2 linked regions of the Simiduia agarivorans SA1 = DSM 21679 genome follow. The protein of the gene in region 1 interacts with the protein of each later gene in a pairwise test. Links are inferred from orthologs where the notes say so. Each region holds a gene or a part of one and is shown in the gene's direction. Other genes may lie near its edges.

Region 1 (8,581 bases):
CACGATGTCGCCCGGGTAAATCAGGTGCGGGTTGTCGATCTGGGGGTTAACCTGCCAGATTTCCGGCCACATCCAGGGATTTTCTAAGAATTTACCGGAGATATCCCAGAGGGTATCGCCCTCGGTGACGCGGTAGCTATCCGGGCGATCGGAGCGGACCTGGACATCTTCTGCCCAGACACCGGCCGAAATCAGCAGGGAAGCCGCTAAACCCAACACGAGCTTTTTCATAGAAACCAATCCTGTTTCCTGCCCTGAGCACCAATGCAGGCCTCCGGGACTATTTAGGGGTTATAATAGCGCACCGTTCACCGATGGCTGCGTGCGTCTGCACTAAAAGCCTTGGGAGCAATGCCAGCCCTTGTCATACTTCGGCAACGGTTTGCGAACTGCGTCCCGGCTATCAGGCGCCCGCCAGGCGGTTATAATACGGGTAATTGCTGTCTGATCATAATGTTAGCAGCCAAAGTTGCCTTTTTACTAGAAGTTTGTCACACCCTTATATGAAACGAGAAATATTGGAATTTCCCGATCCGCGCTTGCGCACCAAGGCCAAACCCGTGGCTGAAGTAACCGACGCCGTGCGTGAACTGATCGATGACATGTTCGAAACCATGTACGACTGCCCCGGCATCGGCCTGGCTGCGACCCAGATCAACGTACACGAACAGATCATCGTGATCGACATCAGCGAAGAACAGAACCAGCCGATGGTGTTCATTAACCCGGAGATCGAGGTACTGGATCAGGAAACCGGCACCTACGATGAGGGTTGCCTGAGTGTGCCCGGTTTCTCGGAGACGGTCGAACGCCCCATCCATATCCGTGTGCGCGCACTAGACCGCGACGGCAAGGCGTTCGAAATACAGCCCGATGGCCTGCTCGCCACCTGTATCCAGCACGAGATAGACCACCTGAATGGCAAGTTGTTTGTGGACCACATCTCCACACTCAAACGCGACCGCATCCGCAAGAAACTCGAAAAGCAACACCGGCAGCGCGCCTGAGGAAACTCCCTATGAGCGCTCTGCGCCTGGTTTTTGCGGGTACGCCCGAATTTGCGGCCCACCACCTGCAAGCCCTGCTCGACAGCCATCACCAGGTTGTGGCGGTGTTCACCCAACCCGACCGGCCGGCCGGCCGGGGCAAGCAGTTGCAGGCCAGCCCGGTTAAACAGTTGGCCGAACAGCACGGACTGCCCGTGCACCAGCCAGAGAAACTGAAAGCCGCCGACGATCAGGCGCTGTTGGCCCAGTACCAGGCCGATGTGCTAGTGGTAGTGGCCTATGGCCTGCTACTGCCCAAAGCCGTGCTCGATCTGCCGCGGCTGGGGTGTATCAACGTGCATGCGTCTTTATTACCGCGCTGGCGCGGTGCGGCGCCGATCCAGCGCGCCATCGAAGCCGGTGACAGTGAAACCGGCGTCACCATCATGCAAATGGATGTGGGCCTGGATACCGGCGACATGCTGCACAAAACCCACTTACCCATAACCGCCGATGAAACCGGTGGCAGCCTGCACGACAAACTCTGGCAAGCCGGTTGCCCGGCCTTAGTCGCCACCCTCGACCAGATGTCCGAGGGAAAGCAGACGCCCGAGTCTCAGGACGATAATCTGGCGACCTACGCCCATAAACTCAGCAAGCAAGAAGCCCAACTCGATTGGACCCGCAGCGCGCAGGCCCTGGCCCTTCAGGTGCGCGCCTTCAATCCGTTTCCCGTGTGCTTCTCCGAACTCAATGGCGAACGCCTGCGGGTCTGGCAGGCGCAGGCAATTGCTATGAAGCACCAGGCCGTGCCCGGTACGTTACTGAATCATCCTGAGCATCCATTACTGGTGGCCTGCGCGGACGGCGCACTGGCCTTGACCCTGGTGCAGCTGGCCGGCAAAAAAGCCATGAGCGCCAATGACCTGATGCTGGGCTACCGGCAAAAGTTCCAGGCCGGGATGCAATTCGGGACGGTGAGTGAATAGTCGCGCACTGGCCGCCCGGGCCATCGCTGCGGTACTGGCGAAAGGTGAATCACTGTCCGCCAGTTTACCCCGGATTCTGGAACACACCCCCGAGCGCGATCAGGGGCTGGTGCAAGCCTTGTGTTATGGCACCCTGCGCTGGTTTCACCGCTACAACCCCCTGCTCAATCAGCTCTTGAGTGAGCCTTTAAAACCCAAAGACGCCGATGTCCAGGCCTTGCTGTTGCTCGGGTTTTACCAGCTGGATCAATTGCGCGTGCCGGATCACGCCGCCATCGATGCCACCGTGGATGCCTGCCGGCAACTGAAAAAGAACTGGGCCATCAAACTGGTCAATGGCGTATTGCGGCGCTATCAACGCGAGCAGGACACGCTGTTAAGCGCATTGGATGCACAGCCCAGCGCCCGCCATGCACACCCCAAATGGCTGATCAACGCTATCAGCCAGGCCTGGCCCGAGCAGGCCGAAGCAATTCTTGACGCCAACAACCAGCAACCGCCCATGACCCTGCGATTAGCATCGGGCGACCGGGCCGACTACATCGACACCCTGGCCCGGCAGAATGTTCAGGCTGTACCCGGTGCGGTGGCCGAGACCGCCGTGGAGCTTTTGCAGGCAGTCGATGTGCAACTGCTGCCCGGTTTCGCCAGCGGTCAGGTCAGTGTGCAGGACCAGGCCACCCAGCTGGCCGCCAGCCTGTTGCCGGTCAAACCCGGTGACCGAGTACTGGATTGCTGTGCCGCACCCGGTGGAAAAACCCTGCACCTGGCGCAATTACCTGCCAAACCGCAGGTGACGGCGATTGATATCGAACGCAAGCGGCTGCAACGGGTGCATGAAAATCTGAACCGCGCGGGGGTCAAAGCCAAGGTCCTCTGTGCCGATGCCGCCCGGCCGGATCAATGGTGGGACGGTAAACCGTTTAACCAGATACTGCTCGACGCGCCCTGTTCAGCTACCGGCGTCATCCGTCGTCATCCGGATATCAAACTACTGCGCAAGCCCGAGGATATTGCCCGCCTGGCCGCACTGCAGGCACAGATTATCGATGCGGTCTGGCCGCTACTGGCGCCCGGAGGCTACCTGCTGTACGCCACCTGTTCTATCATGCCGGCGGAAAACACCGATTTGACCCAGGCGTTTCTGGCGCGCACGCCCGACGCGCGTGAAGTGCCGATCAACGCCGGTTGGGGACTGGCACAGGCCACTGGTCGGCAATTGCTGCCCGGGCCCGAAAACACCGATGGTTTCTACTATTGTCTGCTCACCAAGCGGGCCTGAAGGAAGTGTAGGCTGTGAAAATTATTATTCTGGGTGCGGGGCAGGTGGGCGGCACACTCGCCATCAACCTCGCCAGTGAGTCCATCGATATCACCATTGTCGATACCAATGCAGCCCTGCTCGAGGATCTGCGCGATCGCATCGATATCGGTGTGGTCACCGGCTGTGCCTCACACCCGGACGTATTGATCAACGCCGGTATTGAAGACGCCGACATGCTGGTGGCGGTAACGAGCGATGACGAGATCAACATGATCGCCTGCCAGATCGCCCACAGTCTGTTTCACACGCCCACAAAAATCGCGCGGGTGCGCTCTCAGAGTTATCTGGCGCACGGCAATCTGTTTTGTAATGAAGTCATTCCCATCGACGTGCTGATCAGCCCCGAGCGGTTGGTGTCGGATTACATCTATCGATTGATTGAGCATCCCGGCGCATTACAGGTACTCGATTTTGCCGAAGGCCGGGTGCAATTGGTGGCGGTGCGCGCCTATTACGGCGGCCCGTTGGTGGGCCAGGAGTTGCGTTACCTGCGCCAGCATATGCCCAATATCGATACCCGTGTGGCGGCTATTTATCGGCGCGGTAAAGCCATCATGCCGGAAGGATCCACCGTAATCGAAGCGGACGATGAAGTATTTTTCATTGCCGCCAAAAACGATATCCGCGCAGTCATGAGTGAGTTGCGCCGGCTCGAAAGTTCTTATAAGCGCATGATCATTGCCGGCGGTGGCAACATTGGCGCGCGTCTGGCGGCGCAATTGGAAAAACACTATTCCGTCAAGATCATCGAATATTCAGAACAGCGTTGTCAGCAGTTGTCGGAAGAACTGGACGACACCATCGTGTTGTTCGGCAGTGCATCCGATCAGGATCTGTTGCTGGAAGAGAATATTGAAGATACCGATGTGTTTCTCGCGCTCACCAACGATGACGAAGCCAACATCATGTCGTCCATGCTGGCCAAACGGCTGGGCGCGCGCAAAGTGATGTGTCTGATCAACAATCCGGCCTACGTCGACCTTGTCCAGGGCGGCGAAATCGATATCGCCATCAGCCCACAAACCACCACCATTGGCAGCTTGCTGACCCACGTGCGCCGGGGTGACATGGTGAACGTGCACTCGCTGCGCCGGGGTGCCGCCGAAGCCATTGAAGTGATTGCGCACGGTGATGAAAAAACCTCGCGCGTAGTGGGCCGTGCCATCGAAGATGTGGACCTGCCGGAGGGCGCCAGCATCGGCGCCATCGTGCGCGAACACGACACCGGCAGTGAGGTCATTATTGCCCACGACGACGTGGTCATTAAATCCGGTGACCACGTCATCGTGTTTCTGGTCAATAAAAAATACACCCAGGACGTGGAGCGTTTGTTTCAGGTCGGCTTCTCCTTTTTCTGACGGTCGGGCATTTCCCTATGCACTTTTCAGTGATTTTCCGTGTCCTGGGTGTGCTGCTGATGATCTTCAGCCTGACACTGCTACCGCCCATTGGCATTTCACTCTGGTACGCCGACAGCCACCACTACGCATTCCTCGCCGCCTTCGGTATCACCTTTGCCACAGGCCTTGGCATGTGGCTGCCGGTTTATCGCGCCAAACACGACCTGCAAACCCGCGACGGGTTTCTGATTACCGCGCTGTTCTGGGTGGTGCTGGGCTTGTTCGGTTCTCTGCCGTTTGTAATCAGCGCCGAGCTGGACGCCAGTTTTACCGACGCCATGTTTGAATCCATGTCCGGACTCACCACTACCGGTGCAACGGTGTTTACCGGCCTGGATTTTTTACCCAAATCCATTTTGTATTACCGCCAGCAATTGCAATGGCTTGGCGGTATCGGAATTATCGTGATTGCCGTGGCGGTATTGCCCATGCTGGGAATCGGCGGCATGCAGTTGTATCGCGCCGAGACGCCTGGACCTGTCAAAGACAACAAGCTGACACCGCGCATTACCGAAACCGCCAAAGCACTGTTTATCATGTACCTTGGCATCACCTTCATTTGCGCGCTGGCCTATTATCTGGCGGGCATGTCCGAGTTTGATGCCATCGGGCACGCGTTCTCCACCGTCGCCATCGGCGGGTTCTCTACCCATGACGCCAGCATTGGTTATTTCAACAGCCCGTTGATTATGGGGATCTGCACTTTCTTTATGTTTTTCTCCGGGGTGAATTTTGCGCTGCATTATTTTGGCTGGCGCGAGCACAGCGTCAGCCATTATTTCAAAGATCCCGAATTCCGTTTTTACGGCAGCTGGGTACTGGTGGGAATGGCCATCACCATTTTGTATCTCTACTACACCGGTACTTATGGCTTTTTTGACAGTGTCATGCACGGCAGTTTTGAGTTTGTCTCGGTGCTGACTACTACGGGCTTCGGTACCGCCGACTTCAGTGCCTGGCCCACGTTTTTACCTTTTATGCTGATTTTATTTGCGTTCATGGGCGGCTGTGGCGGCTCGACCGCGGGCGGTATGAAAGTGATGCGGGTCATGCTGATTTGCAAACAGGGTTACCGCGAGATCAAACGCCTGATTCATCCCAGCGCTATCTTCCCCATTAAAGTCGGAAAAAAATCGGTACCCGATCGGGTGGTAGAAGCGGTATGGGGATTTTTCGCTGTGTTCATCATCAGTTTCATGGTGATGTTTTTATTGCTACTGGCCAGCGGGCTGGATTTCACCACCTCGTTTTCGGCAGTGGCCGCTTGTATCACCAACCTGGGCCCAGGCATGGGCGACGTAGCCGCGCACTACGGCAATATCAACGATTTCTCGAAGTGGATCCTGTGCTTTGCCATGCTGTTGGGACGACTGGAAGTGTTTACCTTGCTGGTATTGTTCAGCCCCATGTTCTGGCGCCGTTAATCAGCGCCGTTTGAACTGATAACGCCGCGGCTCGTCCGGATGCTGGCGCCGGCGGAAGCGTTTGTATTCCCACTGGTATTGCGCGGGCGCCATTGCCACCACGGATTCCACACTGTGGTTCAACGCCGCGAGCGACTCTGCTTCCTGGTCGCTGTAGATTGCAGCATCCGGCTCAGAAAACGTTAACCTGAGTTTGTCGCCATCGCGCAGGCAGGCGCCCATCAGCACCTGGCAGCCGGTACGCTGTATCAGATTGTGAACCAGCGTCATGGTGTAAGCCGGAATATCATAAAATGGCGCGAAAGCACCGCCCTGATCCGGAACCTGATCGGGCAATATGCCTGTGAAACCGCCGGCTTTAAGAGATTTAAACAGCCCCATGACACCGCGCTTGTCGGTGGGCAACAGGGTCGAACCATGTCGCTGCCGGCAATCCAACACCAACTCATTGACCGACTGGGCTAACACCGGCTGGTACAGAATAGTTATGGGTGCCAGTGACTGGAGATAAATACCCAGCAGCTCCCAATTGCCAATATGGGGCGCGAGAATCACCAAGCCCCGATCATCAGCCAACGCTTGTTTCAGCACAGGTTCGCCCTGTATCTCGTGTTGCAGCAGCGTCTGTAGCCGGGGCCAGTCCCAGGTCCAGACCTTGGCCAGTTCAAACGCCATGTAGGCGGTATGTTGCAGACTGTCGCGGGTCAGTTTATGACGCTCATCGGCGGACAAGGCCGGCATGCACAGCGCCAGATTCTCATCCGTCACACGGGCGGAACGGCTGCCGGACAACTGCATCCAACGGGCACTGACGCCTGCCACCCACCAACCCAAGGATCGGGGCAGAAACGACAGGCACTTCAGGCCGAAACGCAGGCTTTTGCCTTTATAGGTCAGCTGTGATTGTGACATGGAGCCGGTGTGCTAGCAGAAAGGCCCGCAGATTACCGCAAAACCTGCGCCCACGCACCTTTTGCCCTTACACCTGACAAGCCCTGCCGCTATAATTCCGGCCTTCGAATTGATCACACCCATTGCCTGGAGGCAAAGTGTCTAATCTCACCGCTCCCGATGTGAGCACGTTTCAAGGGCTCATTCTGGCCCTGCAACAATACTGGGCCGAGCATGGCTGCGTCATCCTTCAACCACTGGATATGGAAGTAGGCGCAGGTACCTTTCACCCGGCCACTTTTTTGCGCGCCGTCGGACCTGAAACCTGGAACAGTGCCTACGTACAGCCTTGCCGTCGCCCCACCGACGGCCGCTACGGAGAGAACCCCAATCGCCTGCAGCACTATTACCAATTCCAGGTGGTAATGAAGCCTTCACCCGATAATATCCAGGAGCTCTATCTGGGTTCCTTGCAGCAGCTGGGTATCGACACCCAGGTACACGATATCCGGTTTGTGGAAGACAACTGGGAGTCGCCCACTTTGGGTGCCTGGGGACTGGGATGGGAAGTGTGGCTCAACGGCATGGAAGTCACCCAGTTCACCTATTTCCAGCAAGTGGGTGGTCTCGAGTGCTACCCGGTTACCGGCGAAATCACCTACGGCCTCGAACGCATTGCCATGTACCTGCAGGGCGTCGATTCCATTTTTGATCTGGTGTGGACCATTGGCCCGAACGGAGAAAAAGTGACCTACGGCGATGTATTCCATCAGAACGAGGTGGAGATGTCGCACTATAACTTTGAGCAGGCAGACGTGCCTTTCCTGTTCAACAGCTTCGATGTGTATGAACGCGAAAGCCAGCGCCTGATTGAACGCGGCCTGCCCCTGCCCGCCTATGAAATGGTGATGAAAGCGTCGCACGCATTCAACCTGCTGGACGCTCGCCACGCCATTTCGGTCACCGAGCGCCAACGTTTTATCCTGCGCGTGCGCACCCTGGCCCGCGCCGTGGCGCAGGCCTATTTCGATGCCCGGTTGAAACTGGGTTTCCCTCTCGCCGATGAGCGACTGAAGCAAGAAGTATTGGCACAGCAGGGAGAGGCAAAATGAACCGCCGCGATTTATTGATTGAAATAGGCACTGAAGAGTTGCCACCCAAAGCCCTGAAGCAACTGTCGGCGGCTTTTTGCGACAGCCTTTGCCAAAGCCTGAGCGCCGCCGGCTGTCAGCATGGCACGGTAACGCCCTATGCCGCACCGCGCCGGTTAGCAGTGCTGATCAAGGATGTGCCCACTCAAACGCCTGTGGTCAGCGTTGAAGTCTGGGGCCCGCCCGCGCGCATTGCATTCGACGACAAGGGTGAACTCACCAAAGCCGGTTTGGCCTTTGCCGATAAAAATGGCCTCAAGGCTGATCAACTGATCACCAAAAATGACGGCAAAGCAGACAAACTGTTCGCACAGATCAACAAAGGCGGCGATGCTATCGCTCAATTGATTCCCGCGATGGTTAACGACGCCTTGAACGCACTGCCGATTCCCAAACGCATGCGCTGGGGCGCCAAG
Region 2 (8,738 bases), 1.1 Mb from region 1 along the record:
TTTGCGGGCGTTGACCCTATATCTGTGGGCGACATTAAAAACATTATCCGGCAACTGCGCGATAAGGGCATCGGCGTGCTGATTACCGACCACAACGTGCGCGAAACCCTGAGCATCTGTGAAACCGCCTATATTGTGAGCGAAGGTCACATCATCTGCTCGGGCACGCCAGAGCAGGTACTCGCCAACCAACGGGTACGTGAAGTTTATCTGGGCGACCAGTTCACCCTGTGATAACGCTTTGGAACGGCACAATCATTGCTTGTCAATATTGCCCGCGTCCGGTCAGCTGACTACACTAGGGTTATTGTCCTAATCGAGTCCCGGGCGCATGCATCGGGCCAGAGGTTCCAAGCCCGCTTACAATGAAGCCTTCTCTGCAATTAAAACTGGGTCAACAGCTGACTATGACCCCCCAGCTACAGCAGGCCATTCGCCTGCTGCAGTTGTCGACCCTGGATTTACAAGCAGAGATTCAGGAAGCGCTCGATTCCAACCCCATGCTGGAAGTCGCCGAGTCCGACGATGGACCGGAGCAAAAGGCCAGCAACGAACAAAGTCAGGAGCCTCAGGAGACTGGCGACCAGAGCGAGCAGCCCGGTAGCAGCGATAGCGGTGATATGGACAGCGATTGGGCCGACCAGATCCCGGGCGAGCTGCCAGTGGACACCAATTGGGACGACATTTACACCTCCGCGCCCACCAGTGCCGGGCCGGCCCCCGACGACGACCGCGATTACGAACGCGGTGACAGCAGTGGAGAGAGTCTGCAGGACCACCTGTTGTGGCAACTTAACCTTACCCCGATGAGCGACAGGGACCGGGTCATTGCCATGGCAATTATTGACGCTATCGGTCCTTCTGGCATGCTCGACAGCCCTCTGGAAGAAATCTTTGAAGGCCTCAGCCAGGCAGAGGAATGGGACGATCCGCTGGAGTACGACGAGGTGCTGGCAGTACTGCACCGCATACAACAGTTCGACCCGCTCGGCGTCGCCGGTCAGAACCTGTCGGAATGCTTGCTCATCCAACTCAAAGCGCTACCGGCCACAACGCCCCTGCTGGAAACTGCTAAGCTGATAGTCAGAGAACATCTCGAACTCCTCGGCAGTCGTGATTACAAACAACTCATGCGCCGGTGCAAGCTCAAGGAAGCGGAGTTGGCCAGCATCATCGAGCTGATCCAGACCCTGAATCCGCGCCCCGGAGAAAGCGTCAGCGCATCCGATACCGAATATGTGGTTCCCGATGTATTTGTCACAAAGAAGCAGGATCGTTGGCTGGTTGAATTGAACCCGATATCGCGCCTAAAATTCGCATCAACTCCGGTTATGCGGCGCTGGTCAAACGCGCCGACACCAGCCGTGACAACAGCTTTCTGCGCGACCATCTGCAGGAAGCACGCTGGTTCCTGAAAAGCCTCCAAAGCCGCAATGAAACGCTACTGAAAGTCGCCACCACCATCGTCGAAAAACAGGTGGGATTTTTCGAGCACGGTCCGGAAGCGATGCGCCCAATGGTGCTGCACACCATCGCCGAAGAGGTGGGCATGCACGAATCCACCATTTCACGTGTGACGACGCAAAAATACATGCACACACCGCAAGGTATTTTTGAGCTGAAATACTTTTTCTCCAGCCATGTGAGTACCGACTCCGGTGGCGAGTGCTCATCCACGGCTATCCGCGCCATCATTAAAAAGCTGGTGGCCGCAGAGAATCCGAAAAAACCCTTGAGTGACAGCAAAATCACCAAACTCTTGGAAGAACAGGGCATCCAGGTAGCCCGGCGCACCATCGCCAAATACCGGGAATCGTTGGGCATAGCCGCCTCCAACGAACGCAAGCGATTGATTTAACGCCCCGCACGGCCGGGGCAGCAGATGCAACAGCGACACAAGGAGCAAGCAGAATGCAAGTCAATATCAGCGGACACCACCTCGACCTGACTGATCCCATCAAAAACTACCTGATGGCCAAGCTGGAAAAGCTTGAGCGGCACCACGACCGAATAACCAGCGTGAATGCAATCCTGAGTGTTGATAAACTACAACAGAAAGCCGAGGCCACCGTACACGTGAGCGGCGCTGAATTCTTCGCCAACTCCGAAAACGAAGACCTTTACGCCGCCATCGACCTATTGGCCGACAAGCTTGATCGGCAGTTGATCAAGCACAAGGAAAAGCTGAGAAGCCACCGTTAACCTGCCAGTTGCAGACACCTGCAACGAGCCCGAGATTTATGCAGTTCGAAACTCTTCTAGCCCCCAGCCGCACCCAGTGCGGCGTTGAGGGGGGCAGTAAAAAGCGCGTGTTAGAGATTCTCGCCAACCTGATCGCGGAAGAAGCCGCCGAGCTTAACGCCGTCGACGTATTCCGGGCACTGGTGGCACGCGAAAAACTGGGTTCCACCGGTTTAGGCTTGGGTATTGCGATTCCCCATTGCCGCCTGGCCCAGTGTGCACAAACAACCGGTGCACTGATAGTATTGAAAGAGCCTGTGGACTTTGATGCGCCCGACAACCAGCCGGTGGATATCATTTGTGCCTTGATGGTGCCCGAACAGGCCACCGGCGAGCACCTGCAAACACTGGCTCAACTGGCGGAACTGTTTCAGCGTGACAGCTTCCGCCAGCAGTTGCGCAGCCAAACCGATAATCAGGCACTGTTTGTGTATACCGAACAACAACTTCTTAAACTGACAACCTAGGATTTACCATGTCTTCCCCCAAAGCTTCACGCCTGGTAGTCATCAGCGGCCGTTCAGGCGGAGGCAAAAGTACAGCCCTGCATGTACTGGAAGACCTGGGTTTCAATTGTATCGACAATCTGCCACTGCGACTGTTGCCTGAATTAATCAAACAACTGGTCAACGATTCGCCCGGGCAACGTTTTGCGATCAGTGTCGATGCGCGCAATGCCTGGTCAGACCTGCCACGCTTTCCACAGCTGGTCGCCGAAGCCAATGCCCACGGTATCTATGTTGAAATCCTTTATCTGGACGCCCGCAGCCCCGTTTTGGTGCAACGTTTTTCAGAAACCCGGCGCAAGCATCCATTAAGCAAATCTGGCATGGCGCTCAAGGAAGCATTGGGCAAGGAGCGCGAACTGCTCCAGCCAGTGCTCAACATGGCCGACCTGGTTATCGATACCACGACCCTGACCTTGCATCAGTTACGCGATCTGGTTCAAAGCCGCGTGCGCACCGAAGACGACGCCATCATGTCGGTGCAGGTGATTTCCTTTGGCTTTAAGCGCGGGGTGCCAGTGGATGCGGATTTTGTTTTCGATGTACGTTGCCTGCCGAACCCTTATTGGAAACCCGAGCTGCGGGCTCATACTGGCCTCGATCAACCGGTGATCGATTTTCTCAACAGCGAGCCGGATTGCCAGCAAATGCTGAATGACATACTCGCTCACCTGCAACGCTGGTTGCCAAAATTCGAACAGGGAAACAGAAGCTACATGAGTATTGCCATTGGCTGCACCGGCGGACAGCATCGCTCGGTCTTCATTGCCCAGCGGCTCAAGGAAGCCCTGCAGTCCCAGCACAAGAAAATCAATCTTCGCCACCGCGAAATTGACCGGACCTGACCATGGAAACCCGCGTCACTATCATCAACAAACTCGGCTTACACGCACGCGCAGCTGCCAAACTGTCTGCCCTGGCGGCACGATTCGACTGCCGCATTCAGGCTGGCAAAGAAGGCCGACTGGTGGATGCCAAAAGCGTCATGTCATTGATGCTGCTCGCGGCCGCGCAAGGCACAGAGCTGCACCTGGTGGCCGAAGGCCCCGAGCAGGAACAAGCCATTGAAGCCATCTCGGCATTGATCAACGACCGGTTTGGCGAAGGCGAGTGAACTGTCACCCATCCCGTGTTTGAGCTACTATGCCGGCCCCCTATTGGACCATGATCATGCAAGACTATATCGAAGACACCGACGACGCGCCCAAAAGCAAAACCCAGGTCAAGAATGAAATGCTGGCATTGCAGGCGCTGGGGGTTAAATTGTGCGAGCTTAACCCGGGCCAGTTGGCAAAAATCCCGCTGGAAGACCCGCTACTGAAAGCCGTTCAGGAGGCCAGCCGGATAAAGTCCCACAGTGCGCGCAAGCGTCATTTTCAGTTTATCGGCCGCCTGATGCGTGAGGCCGACCATGAAGCCATCGAATCCGCGTATCAGGCGCTGATGCAGGTCTCCGAGCAACATGTGCAACAACACCACAAAACCGAGCAGTGGCGGGATCGGTTGCTGCAGGAAGGTGACGCTGCCCTGAATGAGTTTGTCGATCAATTTCCCTATGCGGACCGCCAGCAGCTGCGTCAATTGCTGAGAACAGCCAAGCAAGAGGCCGAGAGGGACAAACCGCCGGCTGCTGCCCGTAAGCTGTTTAAACTGCTGCGCCAGACTCTGACGACCCTTTAATGGATATCGGTCAAACGCTGTATTGGATCGGCCTGGCCGGTTGCGCCGTGTTTGCGATTTCCGGCGCCCTGGCCGCAGCGGAAAAACAGCACGACATTATGAGTTTTATCCTCCTTGGCGTTGTCACCGGCATTGGTGGCGGAACCGTGCGGGATCTGATTCTGGACCGACCGGTGTTCTGGCTGGTGGATCCACTCTATCTCGAAGTGTGCATTGCGGCCGCCGGCCTCACGTTCTTTGCCGCCCGGAAAATAAAATTCAAACACAAAGCGTTGGTCTGGATGGACGCCGCCGGCATGGCGTTATTCAGCATCATGGCCGCACAAATCAGCCAGCAATGGCACGCATCATGGATGGTCGCCATGGTCATGGCAATGATTACCGCCTCTTTTGGCGGCATCATCCGGGATGTACTGCTGGATCAGATGCCAGTGGTGCTGGAACCTGAAATCTATGTATCCGCCAGCCTGCTGGGCGCGCTGGGTTATCTGCTTACCTGCTCCTTCCAAGGTGTTGAAGACGGCTCAGCCAATTACCTGGCATTAGCCATCGGTTTCAGCATCGCCTTCAGCGTCCGAGGTGCGGCGATTATCTGGGATCTTCGGTTGCCGAAGTTTCCACCACCGGCTGCGGAATAAACTCCAGCGCGGCTGAATTAATGCAATAACGCAAGCCAGTGGGGTTGGGGCCATCTTCAAACACATGCCCCAGGTGCTCGCCACAGGCAGACAGGATTTCGACCCGCCGCATGCCCCAACTGAAATCTTTTTTCAGCACGATATTTTCCTTATAGAGACTGTCCCAGAAACTCGGCCAACCACTGCCGGAATCGTACTTGTGGCGTGAGTCAAACACCGGCAGTCGGCAACCGGCAGTCACATAAACACCTTCAGCCTTGTTGTGTAACAGCGCGCCGGTATGCGGTCGTTCGGTGGCGGCATTCCACAATATGTCGAATTGCTGGGGTGTCAGCATTTGTTGCCAGGTTTCCCGGGGAATCGCTGTCAGATCGCGCTGTTGCGCAATGAGCTCGCGGGCCTGACCGACCTCCATTGCCTGCGCAGGCGGGTCGCCGGCACACGCCATCAGGCAACCCCCGACCAATAAAGTGAACAGCCTCATCATGACCTCCTCGTGACGACCAGTGCCAGCTGAAAAAACAGCCTGCTAGATAGAGGCAGAAAGATCGGTTTTGTTACAAGGGCCGGTCGGTTGCCGGTTCATCCGTCTGGCGCTCATCCCGCGCCTGAGCTGAGGGCTCTACCCCACGCGTCTCACCGGCCTGGGTACCGGGTTTGACCGACTGACCAAGGGGATTCGAAATTTGTATGAATTTCATCTCTGGTGAGTCCAGTGGCCCGACGACGGAATAATTCACGCTGGTCATCTGATCAAACTGTTTCTCAAACAAGCGACTGGCCACAAATACCCCAGCCGCCACGGGCAACCCCGCAGAAACAGCGGCAATAAACGTCAGGTTATCGAGCACCGGCAGATTCACCGTGAGTTGAGTATCCAACTGGTTGCGCACTAAATCCACAGACCCGGCCATCTGCATCTTGCTGGACGGTGTCTTTACACTCACAGGCTGATTCATGGTGACCTGGCCGCCGGCAAAGACCAAATCCCCGGTGACCTGATCATACGCCATGCCACTGGCATACACATCGGAGAAATCCAATTGCAATCTGCGAATCCAGGTATCGAAGTTAAGGATGCCCATGAGGCGCATAAGTGCATTGCTGGCGCTGGCATCCTGACGCAAGAAGCGCCCTTTATTGAAAGCGAATTGTACGTTGCCATCCAACTGGCCAATGCCGGCGTCCATGGGCGTACCCAACCAGGAGAGCGCCAAATTTATCTCGGCATTGCGGCTTTCAATCAATTTGGTCATACCCAGGCTGTCCATGCTGTTGCCCAGATCACCCGCCGCCAGCCGCCCCGAAACACGACTGAGGTTTGATGCCTTATCCCAGGTGATTTCCGGACTCAGGCCCTGCGCGTCTGCCACAAATTGCAAATCAAACACATTGCCGGTCAACGAGGATATTCTCAGCTGCTCGCCGACCGTTTCCGATTCGAATCCGAATTGGCCCACATTTTTTTCGTTATAAAACAGTTGGCCAACAGCAACTTTCATCGCCGGCAGGTCCGTCAGTTGCCGCCAGATCAACTCTCGCTGATTGTCGGGCGCAGGCGCTGCGGTGGTGGCTTCAGGCCACAGTGGCAATCGCAGGTTTGACAATGACAGATCGAGCGGGGCATCGCCGGCAGGAATCGTTAGCGCTCCGGTTATGCGCTCATTGCGCAAATTAATCATCCAATGATCCTGCGACCGGATTGCCTCAACGCTTGACTCACCCAAACTGTGTTGCGCGTCGATCATCAGGTTTTCGGTGGCAAGACTGAGATAGATGGGCGGGTAAACAGGACCATCCTGAACCGGCGCAACATCTGCCCTTTGCTGAACCAGCTGTTGGTCCAACAGTGCGCGCCAGGGGCCTAAGTCCAGAGTCTGCACCTGCATCCCGATGCTGAGCATCGGCTGACTCGGCAGTCGGGCAGTGCCGTTAAACTGAACATCGCCACGATCAAAGGTCAGCCCTTGCGGCCGACGCGTCCACAACAACCTGGCGTTAAGGTACTTACCCACTGCACCATCCAGTGCCAACCGATCCTGCGCTAACGGCATGCTCACGTGCAAGCCAATACTCTGATCAGCCTGTTTATCCAGCGGAGCTGGCAAATCCAGGGCAATTCCGGCCAGATCACTCTTCACCGTAAGTATGCTTTGGGCCTCGGGCCGCTGCCAGGGAATATCCACCAACACCGTAAAGCGTGCGCTTCCGGAGACCTGCTCAATGGCGGGCGCACCGGCCCATTGCAACAACGCGCCTGCCGACGCCCGGGTATCAATGGCAAGATTAATGGTATCTTTTTTGCCATTTAAACCAGCCGTCAGCGTAAAGGGCTCCCCCCAAAGACTGCCCTGCATTGCGCCGATGGACACCGCGCGGGAATCCGAGACCAGGAGTTCACCGGCAATTTGCTCAGCGGTCATGGCGATGGCGGGAATCGATACACTGGCCTGTGCGAGCTGGAGATTCACTTCGTAACCCATGCGACGTTGTGCCAATTCCCCCATGGGAATCGCCAACTTCAATTTGCCTTGATACTGACCGCTGAATTCCCAGCTTGAAAACACCTGGCCCGTCATATCGGCCAATGCTGAATCGGCCAGTAGCAGACCGGCATCACGCAAAGGACCGTTCAAATCGCTGTCAATATTGAGCCAATCCCGATTATCCGTTTTTTCCAGTACCACGCGGGTTTGGCTGATCTGTGAATCCAGTATCAGAGCCCGATCCGAATTAACCTGTAAGTGCCCACCATCCAACACCAATTCAGCCTTGGCGTTGCGAAGTGCAGGCCAGTCGGGTGAAAAAGCCAGCGCTGCATTGTCTATATCCAACCAAAGCTGCACACTGGGTTGACGCCCTTCTGCTTTCAAAAAGCCGTGGTATAAAAATCCGCCCGCCAGTACATCGCCGCCCTGCACTGCGGTATCCAACCAGCTGCGGAGATTATCCGATACAACCCTGGGTACATATTTTTTGTGGTATTGGGCAGCAGAATTCCGAATACCGATTTGCAGCAATAATTCCAGCGGCATGTCCCGCCCCTGCGTCGGAATATCGATATACAGAAAGCCCGTTGCTTCGCCGTCGGCCCCGGTAAACGCGATGGGTCCGCTGTTGACATAAACCGCCTGCTGTTCGGGCCGGATCCACCAGGCCACGTGCCCTCGAGCCGTGTCGTACGCCATTGGATTGTCGTAAACACTGGTGTAATGCATGCTGAATCTGTCCCGCGAATCCAACACCACAAAACCATCGCGCAAGGTGGACTGCACGTAACCGTCTACCCCGGTCACCGCCGGCGCTCCGTGCCAGGCACCGGCACTGGCCTGGTGTAAATTGGCTCGCAGTAAAACATCACTCAGGTCCGGCTGGCTCCAACCTGCATGTAGGTTTTTCAGCTCGCCGCCGGGGCTCAGGTCTTCAGCCAGCCCCTGTAACTTCTCCGGCAGTGCCGATAAACGGTTCAGCCATCGACTCCATAACGATAATAAGAGGCGATCAGCCTGAAAGTACTTCTCGCCGTTGGCACCGGCACCCATCCCCAACGCAAACAGCGGATGAGACTGGTTGCCCCAGGCCAGATCAATTTGTTGCAGCTGGACCTGCCATTCACCGCCGAAATAGGCGTGACCGGTAATATCGGCACTCATTTTCCGGAGCGGAATCTGAC

The links.
Region 2: the proteins of trkA (region 1) and ptsN interact in binary tests that used the Escherichia coli proteins (3 or more experiments, as listed by UniProt). The link is inferred for Simiduia agarivorans SA1 = DSM 21679 from one-to-one orthologs.

What each region holds. Positions count from the first base shown.
Region 1 is NC_018868.3:2,731,055-2,739,635, forward strand. The notes cover bases 2,663-5,464. They hold trkA (Trk system potassium transporter TrkA), read left to right. Parts: upstream 2,663-3,271; coding sequence 3,272-4,657; downstream 4,658-5,464. Other genes in these bases: rsmB (16S rRNA (cytosine(967)-C(5))-methyltransferase RsmB), read left to right, coding at 2,663-3,257; M5M_RS12165 (TrkH family potassium uptake protein), read left to right, coding at 4,675-5,464. Outside these bases: M5M_RS12140 (LysM peptidoglycan-binding domain-containing protein), read right to left, coding at 1-231; def (peptide deformylase), read left to right, coding at 504-1,007; fmt (methionyl-tRNA formyltransferase), read left to right, coding at 1,019-1,975; more of rsmB, read left to right, coding at 1,968-2,662; more of M5M_RS12165, read left to right, coding at 5,465-6,123; M5M_RS12170 (lysophospholipid acyltransferase family protein), read right to left, coding at 6,124-7,035; glyQ (glycine--tRNA ligase subunit alpha), read left to right, coding at 7,173-8,126; glyS (glycine--tRNA ligase subunit beta), read left to right, coding at 8,123-8,581. UniProt on the Escherichia coli protein: Part of the constitutive potassium transport systems TrkG and TrkH. May regulate the transport activity of TrkG and TrkH systems. Binds to NAD(+) and NADH.
Region 2 is NC_018868.3:3,863,820-3,872,557, reverse strand. The notes cover bases 1,016-3,974. They hold ptsN (PTS IIA-like nitrogen regulatory protein PtsN), read left to right. Parts: upstream 1,016-2,240; coding sequence 2,241-2,708; downstream 2,709-3,974. Other genes in these bases: yjgA (ribosome biogenesis factor YjgA), read left to right, coding at 3,918-3,974; M5M_RS17225 (HPr family phosphocarrier protein), read left to right, coding at 3,595-3,861; rapZ (RNase adapter RapZ), read left to right, coding at 2,717-3,592; hpf (ribosome hibernation-promoting factor, HPF/YfiA family), read left to right, coding at 1,912-2,202. Outside these bases: lptB (LPS export ABC transporter ATP-binding protein), read left to right, coding at 1-234; more of yjgA, read left to right, coding at 3,975-4,427; M5M_RS17215 (trimeric intracellular cation channel family protein), read left to right, coding at 4,427-5,065; peptide-methionine (R)-S-oxide reductase MsrB, read right to left, coding at 5,016-5,552; M5M_RS17205 (YhdP family protein), read right to left, coding at 5,623-8,738. UniProt on the Escherichia coli protein: Seems to have a role in regulating nitrogen assimilation.